3 regions of the Yersinia intermedia genome follow, and region 1 is predicted to be linked to each of the others. Evidence: predicted binding sites of a transcription regulator. Region 1 holds the regulator's gene; each other region holds the start of a gene.

Region 1 (3,208 bases):
TTCCCGCAGTGCGCCTGATTTGAACGACAGATAGCTGATCAATGCTGGCCAGAACGGCTGTGATTGTTGGCTGGACATCAGGTCACGGTCATACAGTGGCCGCCGGTCACTCAATAATTGGGTAATATGGCTGATATGGTAGTAGTAGAATTGTGCGACCGGGTTGTTCGGGTGTGCCTGTGCGATGTTTGCCAGTTCTGGCAGAGCATCATCGGCAGTAAAATGTTCAGCAGCACGGTGGTGATAGAGAATATCGTTGGCAATAGTGCGCATTTGGGCTGAGATTTTCTGGCAATTACGGCGCATCACCCCCTCAATCTGCGTTTGCTCCATTAACTCCTGTACTTTTTCTGGCTGAATCAGGGCCGCAGTAATGTGCTCTTGCAGATCGAGAGCCATTTGGAACAATCCCAACAACCGTTTCTGCTCTTTCTTCGTTGTGTTATGAATCAGATTAAATTGCTGATAAAGCTGATTAATCTTGTCCATAATCGCCTGTTGTTTGTCCAGCAGCGGCGGTATCGATTTTTCCGGCTCAAGGTGCTGAGCAAACAGGCTGTATTTGGTGTCACAATAATCGGCTAGCAAGTAATAAAGTTGACTCAAGGGTTCGCGGATCGGTTGATCCTTGCAGAGTCGGAACCATAACCAGTTAAACACACCATACCAAAGTGTCCCCACCGCACACAGTAAAGGCGCTTGCCAGATCGGGGCGCGGCCCACCATGCTGAGGCTAAAAATAGCAGCAATCAGGGCAGCCGGTAACAAATGGCTATTCAACTGGCTAATCGCCCCACTCACCCCCAAAACTAATGCCAGGCCGAGCATGACGGCGGGCAATGGAATATCCCATAGCAGCAGTTGCTGGGTTAGGAAGCTACTCGCAGTAAACAGCGTGCCGCCGACCAGCAGACGCCGGAAAAAATGTTGGTGTGGTGTATCCAGCGAGGCGATATTGCAACAGGCGGGTATCAGGGAAAACATCAAACCCAGTCGAAGTTCGCCGAGAGCAAACCCTAATGCTGCGGGCAGGCAGAGAACCAATGTTTGGCGCAGCGCGTAATTAACATTGGGCCGATAAATAACTTCAGGACGATAAATCAGCCGTTGCCATTTCATAAAGGCCCCAGAAATTTATTGATCACAAAAGATTAAAAAACGGGTGCCGACAGTATCGACACCCGTTTAGGGGGAATTAACGGGTGCCGTAGACGACAATCGTTTTACCGTGTGCGGAGATCAGATTTTGATCTTCCAGCATTTTTAGTATCCGCCCCACGGTTTCGCGGGAGCAGCCAACTATCTGACCAATTTCCTGGCGGGTAATTTTAATCTGCATCCCATCTGGGTGGGTCATGGCATCAGGTTGTTTTGCCAGATTAAGCAGCGTTTGTGCAATACGCCCAGTCACATCAAGGAAAGCAAGGTTACCCACTTTCTCAGATGTAATTTGTAAGCGACTCGCCATCTGTGAAGATAGGCGCATTAAAATATCTGGATTGACCTGAATAAGCTGACGGAATTTTTTGTAAGAAATTTCAGCCACTTCACAGGCGGTTTTTGCTCTAACCCAGGCGCTACGTTCTTGGCCTTCTTCAAATAATCCAAGTTCGCCGATGAAATCTCCCTGATTAAGATAGGAGAGAATCATCTCTTTACCTTCCTCATCTTTGATAAGCACCGCAACGGAGCCTTTCACGATGTAGTAAAGCGTTTCGGCCTTTTCACCTTGGTGAATCAGCGTACTCTTCGATGGATATTTGTGGATATGGCAATGAGACAGGAACCATTCGAGAGTCGGGTCTGTTTGTGGCTTGCCGAGAACCATTCGCTGTTATCCTCTGTTGTTATCGCTGCCTAACTTAACAGGGCTCAGAGTTCCCTGTACGGCGTGCTTATAAAATACACTTTCTCGTAGCATATTAATTTGCTCAACTGCCGAAAGGTATAGCCAAGATACGTACCGGATAGAAACCCTTCACTGAGTATTGAGAAGCTACCCTATTTAATTCTAGAAACAACACTTTCGGTTCTGTTTGTAGCACAGGATGAAGCCAGTGTCTTGTGTTGTATCGCTTCAGCATGATGAACGTCGGGTTACATTGCCAGTTTGTAAATGAAAGGGTAGTCTTAATCAGAAAATTTAACTGGGAGCAAGCGTTATGCAGGCACGTATAAAGTGGGTTGAGGGGCTGACATTTTTGGGTGAATCGGCATCAGGTCATCAGGTGTTGATGGACGGTAATGCCGGAGACAAAGCACCGAGTCCGATGGAAATGCTGTTAATGTCGGCAGGTGGCTGTAGTGCGATTGATGTGGTCTCTATTTTACAAAAAGGCCGCAATGATGTGCGCGATTGCGAAGTGTCATTAACTTCGCAGCGCCGTGAAGAAGCACCGCGTCTGTTTACACACATCAACCTGCATTTTATTGTCAGCGGCAAAGGCCTGACCGACAAAATTGTTGAGCGAGCCGTTGAGTTGTCAGCCGAAAAGTATTGCTCCGTTTCACTGATGTTGGGTAAAGCGGCGTCTATTACCCACAGTTTTGAAATTCGTGATATCGCCTAAGCAAACCCTTCGTACTTGAAGCTGCAGGGTTGTTAGCTGCGTTCGCTCACCTGAATCACTTACTTATGTAAGCTCATCGGGATGAGTTCGCTTGCCGCCTACCTGCAGCTCCAATTACTTTGGCTTGGGATAGCGCCAAATTATTTTTTCTCTCCAGCAGTTGCTATACTGCGGCCTCAAGAACGAAGGATATTAACCGATTTTCTTCCCTTCCAGCAGTTGCTGCACCAGCGGTGCCATAATCAGCTCCATTGCCAGCCCCATTTTTCCGCCGGGCACCACCAATGTATTGATATTCGAGATAAATGATCCTTGCAACATCGCCAGTAAGTAAGGGAAATCAATTTGTTCCAAACCACGGAAATGAATAACCACAAAACTTTCATCCAGTGACGGAATGGCTTTGGCAGCAAACGGATTTGATGTGTCGACGGTTGGCACGCGCTGGAAGTTGATATGAGTGCGTGAGAACTGCGGCGTAATGTAGTTGATATAATCATCCATGGAGCGGACTACGGAATCCATCACTGCTTCGCGTGAATGGCCACGTTCACCGGTATCTCGCACCAGCTTCTGTATCCACTCCAAATTGACGATAGGCACTACGCCCACCAACAGATCGACGTGCTTTGCCACAT
Region 2 (3,208 bases), 1.3 Mb from region 1:
GGGCGCATATTGATGTATGACGCCGCAACGGCAGAGTTTCGGACCATGAAGCTAGCCAAAGATGTCCATTGTGAAGTCTGTGGCAAAGATTAGCCGCCTATTTAGCGCAAAAAAAAAGCTGATGCAATGCATCAGCTCTCTTATCAACACACAATCAACTAATCAGGACTGAATACCCTGGCTACGCAGATAGTCTTCGTAGTTACCGGTAAAGTCGATCAGCTTGCCTGGTGTCATTTCAATCACTCGGGTTGCCAAAGAACTGACGAACTCACGGTCATGGGAAACGAAGATTAGCGTGCCTTCGTACATTTCCAATGCCATGTTCAGCGCTTCAATCGATTCCATATCCAAATGGTTGGTTGGCTCATCCATTACCATGATGTTAGGGCGCTGCATCATCAGCTTACCAAACAACATCCGCCCTTTCTCACCACCAGACAAGACCTGTACTTTCTTCTTGATATCGTCCTGGCTAAACAGCAAACGACCCAGCACACTGCGCACAGCCTGCTCGTCGTCTTTTTCCTGTTTCCACTGACTCATCCAGTCAAATACCGTCAAATCGATTTCAAAGTCGCTGGCGTGATCCTGCGCATAGTAACCGATCTTACTGTTTTCAGACCATTTCACGGTACCAGAATCCGGCTCATAATCCCCAACCAAGGTTTTCAGCAAAGTAGATTTACCGATACCGTTTGGCCCAAGGATAGCCACTTTTTCACCCACTTCCAGGCGCAAATCCAGTTTTTTAAACAGCGGACCGTCATCAAAACCTTTGGTCAACAGTTCAACTTCCAGCGCATTACGGAACAGCTTTTTATCCTGATCAAAGCGGATAAACGGGTTCTGGCGGCTAGACGCTTTCACTTCATCAAGTTGAATTTTATCAATCTGACGAGCACGAGACGTCGCCTGTTTGGATTTAGAGGCGTTGGCACTAAAGCGGCTAACGAAAGATTGCAGCTCAGAAATCTGGGCCTTTTTCTTGGCGTTATCTGACAGCAGACGATCGCGAGCTTGTGTCGCCGCCGTCATGTATTCGTCATAGTTACCCGGATAAACACGCAGTTCGCCATAATCCAGATCCGCCATGTGGGTACACACCATGTTCAGGAAGTGACGGTCATGGGAAATAATGATCATGGTGCTACTACGTTCGTTCAGCACTTGCTCCAACCAGCGGATAGTATCGATATCCAAGTTGTTGGTCGGTTCGTCGAGTAATAAAATTTCCGGGTCTGAGAACAGGGCTTGCGCCAGCAATACACGCAATTTAAAGCCAGGAGCGATTTCGCTCATCAACCCATAATGTTGTTCAACCGGAATACCGACACCAAGCAGTAATTCACCGGCACGTGCTTCTGCGCTGTAACCATCCATTTCACCGTAGGCAACTTCCAGATCAGCCACTTTATAGCCGTCTGCTTCGCTCATTTCAGCCATAGCGTAGATGCGATCGCGCTCTTCTTTTACTTCCCACAGTTCGCCGTGTCCCATAATAACGGTGTCCAGCACTGTGTTGTTTTCAAAGGCGAATTGGTCCTGACGTAACTTACCCAGACGCTCATTCGGGTCAAGGAATACGTTACCGCCGCTCGGCACTAAATCACCGCCAAGGATTTTCATGAAGGTGGATTTACCACAGCCATTAGCGCCGATCAGACCATAGCGATTACCGCCACCGAATTTTACTGAAATGTTTTCAAACAGCGGCTTGCTGCCGAATTGCATGGTGATATTGTTAGTACTTAGCACAGAGCTCGCTCTCGATTGGATTACTGAATAGGGATATTCAAGAATTATAGAAAATGTGATTCGGCGCGCATTATGCCACAAGATGGCAAGAGTATCGCCTCCAGTTTTGCACGAAATCTCAGCAAGCGCTTAAATCTGGCGCTAAGTGGCGATGGCAGTAAAAACTTGATGCCCCTAAAAGGGGCTATTAGCCCCTTAAATAAATAACCTAAACCCTGGCTTATTCGTGCTGTTACTCATCAAAACATTGCAATGCGCTGTATTTATCCAGCAGGAACGGTCGCAGATAGCCAACCGTGTTAGACATCGGTAGCACCTCTTCACTGAGATGGATATTCAGGATATCGCTGAGATAACTACGCCGTTTTTGTATTCTTTGCCAAACATCAGGATACTGTGCAGCCAGCGCATTACGTAAATGCTGATCAGCCAGTGCAATACACTCCTCAGCACTCACTCCGGCATAACCTTTTACCGAAGGAATGATATCGATTTGGAATATCATCCCACTGCGAATTCTCTCTTCAGAATCGCTATAAATGGGAGAGCACAACCATTCTTCATCAGCAACTAAATGGCCGGGGTTGAGCGACCAATGATATTGTGATTTAGGGAAAACCGTATCCACTAATGCGTACATCTCTTTACCTGGCATACCAATACGAATATTTTCCAGCCAAGCGACCACAGTGGTGTAATAAGGTAGCGCGACCTTAGCAAGATAGTCTCTTTCCGCGTGCGGCAGTTCACCTGCCTGATGCACCGCATAGCCGGTTCTACTGCTCAAACCGCCTTTAAAGCCGGTGGTCAATGATATTTTATCGCCGAGTTGTACCGCTTTATCACTGGGATATAAGTTAGCCTGTTCAAATCTGATGCCGGTCGCTGCAATCATCACAACGCTATTCGGTTGGCCTTCATCTGCCAGATAACTGCCAAGTTGCTTTTCTGTTATGCCGATATCAACCGCTGCTAATGCGTTAAGAATACAATTAGACGCCAAATTAGCGCCATATTCATAGTGTGCCAATTCATTAGCATTATTAGTCACTCTGGCAGCAATATCACTGCCAATAAATAGACTGGTAGCGTTGATAATCGTTGCTACGGGTGAAGCAGACTGCTTAATCGCATCAAAAATAAAATGCGGAATATCAAATAATTGGCTGTTATCATCCAACTTGCTGGTAAACAGTTTCCATCCCACAACCCCAATCTTTTTAGCCTGCTGAATCCTGGTTGCTGCCAATAATTCAGTAAGCGTTTTATTGTTGCCCATCGGTTGATTTGGCAATGAAAAATAGGGAACATGAATTGCGGTATTTTTCACTCTGGCATGGTGAGATAGCTTTAAATTCTCGTTACCTAATAATAAATAGACCTCACCTGACACATGTAACACCATAGCCGCTTCTTCAAAACGGGGAATAAACCCCGCCAGATATTCAAA
Region 3 (3,208 bases), 240 kb from region 1:
AGCAACTTACCAAATCTGTCGATGCCAGCTTGACCCCGGCGATTACTCAAATCAATGAGATTCGTGTGGCGCAGGATTATCTTGCCAAGCGTGATGCGTTACAGCAGTCCGCAGGTGCATTGAACTTGTTAGTGCAACAGATTCGTACGGCAAAAACGCAAGCTGATAGTGCTGTTGCTGTATTGAAGCAGCCCGATGATTTGAAAGTGGTATTTAATAAAGCTTTCGACAATATTGTGACTCAGCCAGCCAATGTATTGATCCCAGCAGTGCCGGTGATTTCTGCTTTTGTGCAGGATCTGGCGCAAGTTGGCGATTTCTTACAGCAGCAGGGTACGCAGGTTACCTTCAATAATGGCGGTGTTCAATTCCAGACCCCACAGCAAGCGGCGCTATATAACACGATGATGGCTAATTTAGTCGCCAAGTACCCGGCGATGATGACAGCGCAGAAGAGTGTAGCGAGTGTCATGCAGTGATGGTTTTGGTTGATTTAGGTTGATTTGATTTGGTGATCGGTTCGGTTGTTAAAGCAACTGAGTTTACTTAACCTGCGATGAACCAACCGGCAAAGGGGCCATAAGCGTGGTCCCTTGTGCAATCCCGCGCCTGCGCGAAATATTGCCCTGCGGGTAAACCGCCCGCGTCTTTCGGGCTGACGAGCCAGCGCGATTCGCTCCTGCTCAAGCGCGCTTTTCGCGGGCGTCCATGCCCGCTTACTCTACCCTCACTCCTTGCCGGCAATATTCCTGATTGCGCTCAACGTCAAAACCATCGCTTTAGGTTTTGATTTTCTCTTTTGACTTTAAAAGCACATTTGAGCTGCCGAGTGAAGAATGAAGTCAGGGAAATCCGCCATGGACGGCGGATTTAGGCGTCATGAGCAGGGATGCGAATAAAGCCGTCCCGCCAGCGTAATGATGAGCCGAGGGAACCTGCGCAGCAGGCAAGCGATACGTGCGGAAGCGCGGATTGTTAAGGCCCACGCTTATGGGCCTTAACTCGGTTGAGGCGACTGAGCTAAAATGACCTCTGAGCGTTTATCAACCGAAACCTGATCCGAACCTAAGCACTAAACTCATATCAACCGAAACCCGCTCCAATAGTGTGCCCCTTCCCCCTGTTATTTTATTACACATTTCTACCAAGAGTTGAGTCTGAGAGGTTATTAGTCGAGTGAATGTCTCATCTCCTCTCTGCGCGCAAAAATAACTTGTGATTAACATCACATTTTCAAAACAAACTAACCCACACAAAGAGTGATATACATCACTCTTATTGGGCTTTATAGATTAAAAATTCGCCTTCGTGGTTTTCTTACAGCCATTTAGTGTGATCTGCGTCAACAAATACACCCCTGTGATGGGTGTTTTGGTGTGACATTGATCACACAAAGGTGGTGAGCTACGCGTGAATAAAGGAGCATGCTAGAGTTTGTTTTGCATACAGCGTGTTTGTATTCGATAACACCGGCGGGTTTTGCAGAACTGCCTCAACAAAACAATTATATCGCGCTCTTATTGTTAGCGCGTACCAATAGGGGTGTTTTATGTTTTCACCAGACGCAAAGGTCAGAATTCAAAATTTTGGCCGATTCCTCAGTAACATGGTTATGCCCAATATCGGGGCATTTATTGCCTGGGGTATTATCACTGCACTGTTTATTCCAACTGGCTGGCTGCCAAATGAAACGCTAGCCAAACTGGTTGGCCCAATGATCACTTACCTGTTACCACTGCTGATCGGTTTTACCGGTGGCCGTTTGGTGGGTGGCGATCGCGGTGGTGTGGTAGGTGCTATCACCACCATGGGTGTTATCGTTGGTGCCGATATGCCAATGTTCCTCGGTGCGATGATTGTGGGTCCACTGGGTGGCTGGGCAATCAAACACTTTGACCGTTGGGTTGAAGGTAAAATCAAAAGCGGCTTTGAGATGCTGGTTAACAACTTCTCAGCCGGTATCATCGGTATGCTGTTGGCGATTTTGGCCTTTATGGCGATTGGCCCATTTGTAGAGGTGTTGTCTAAAGCACTGGCTGCTGGTGTGCATATCATGGTGCAGCTTAACCTGCTGCCATTAACGTCTATCTTCGTCGAACCAGCCAAAATCCTGTTCCTGAATAACGCGATTAACCACGGTATCTTCTCACCTCTGGGTATCCAGCAGGCGACTGAAACCGGTAAATCTATCTTCTTCCTGATCGAAGCAAACCCAGGCCCAGGTATGGGTGTGTTGATGGCTTACATGTTCTTCGGTAGAGGCAACGCTAAGCAATCTGCTGGCGGCGCGGCTATCATCCATTTCTTCGGTGGTATCCACGAAATCTATTTCCCATATGTGCTGATGAACCCGCGCTTATTGCTGGCGGTTATTCTGGGCGGTATGACCGGCGTGTTCACTCTGACTATGCTGAACGGCGGTCTGGTATCACCTGCATCTCCTGGTTCTATCCTGGCAGTATTGGCGATGACACCTAAAGGTGCTTATTTTGCCAACATTGCTGCAGTTGCTGCTGCGTTTGCTGTGTCCTTCGTGGTGTCTGCTATCTTGCTGAAAACCTCTAAAGTCAAAGACGACGAGGAAGACAGCCTGGAAGATGCGACTCGCCGTATGCAAGATATGAAAGCGCAATCTAAAGGCGCACAAGCAGCGAATGCTGCCGCTGCCGCAGGCGACCTGACCACAGTGCGTAAAATCATCGTAGCTTGTGATGCAGGTATGGGTTCTAGTGCGATGGGCGCAGGTGTGCTGCGTAAGAAAATACAAGATGCAGGCTTGAAGCATATCTCTGTGACTAACTGTGCTATCAACAACTTGCCAGAAGATGTGGACTTGGTTATCACCCACCGTGATTTGACTGAGCGAGCCATGCGCCATGCGCCACAAGCGCAACATATCTCGCTGACCAACTTCCTTGATAGCCAGTTGTACACCAACCTGACAGCCCGTTTGGTGGAGGCGGCTAACACGACAGCGAGCACTCAGAAAGTGATTGAAACGCTGGACGATAGCTTTGAAGCCTCTGAAGCCAATTTGTTCAAGTTGGGCGCAGGGAATATCTTCCTCAATCAACACGCAGCCACCAAAGAGCAAGCTATTCGCTTCGCCGGTGAGCAGTTGGTGAAGGGGGGCTATGTTGAGCCGGAATATGTTGAAGCGATGCTGGAACGTGAAAAACTGACCTCCACCTATCTGGGCGAATCTATC

What was found. Region 1 encodes CRP, which controls carbon source genes, mostly activating them, when cyclic AMP is high. Its sites were predicted from a motif close to ATGTGANNNNNNTCACAT; they were not measured.
Region 2: a site for CRP is predicted at 1,812-1,829, ahead of EL015_RS13910 (ABC-F family ATPase). Genes of this name have one in related genera too.
Region 3: a site for CRP is predicted at 1,375-1,392, ahead of EL015_RS21100 (PTS mannitol transporter subunit IICBA). Genes of this name have one in related genera too.

The regions. Positions count from the first base shown of each region.
Region 1 covers NZ_LR134116.1:4,383,994-4,387,201, reverse strand. The annotation lists gene EL015_RS20180 (YccS/YhfK family putative transporter) at 1-1,119, opposite strand, end outside; gene crp (cAMP-activated global transcriptional regulator CRP) at 1,196-1,828, opposite strand; gene EL015_RS20170 (OsmC family protein) at 2,163-2,570, shown strand; gene EL015_RS20165 (phosphoribulokinase) at 2,763-3,208, opposite strand, start outside.
Region 2 covers NZ_LR134116.1:3,043,924-3,047,131, forward strand. The annotation lists gene moeB (molybdopterin-synthase adenylyltransferase MoeB) at 1-93, shown strand, start outside; gene EL015_RS13910 (ABC-F family ATPase) at 163-1,758, opposite strand; gene EL015_RS13915 (M24 family metallopeptidase) at 1,991-3,208, opposite strand, start outside.
Region 3 covers NZ_LR134116.1:4,623,701-4,626,908, reverse strand. The annotation lists gene EL015_RS21110 (DUF3053 domain-containing protein) at 1-479, shown strand, start outside; gene EL015_RS21100 (PTS mannitol transporter subunit IICBA) at 1,550-3,208, shown strand, end outside.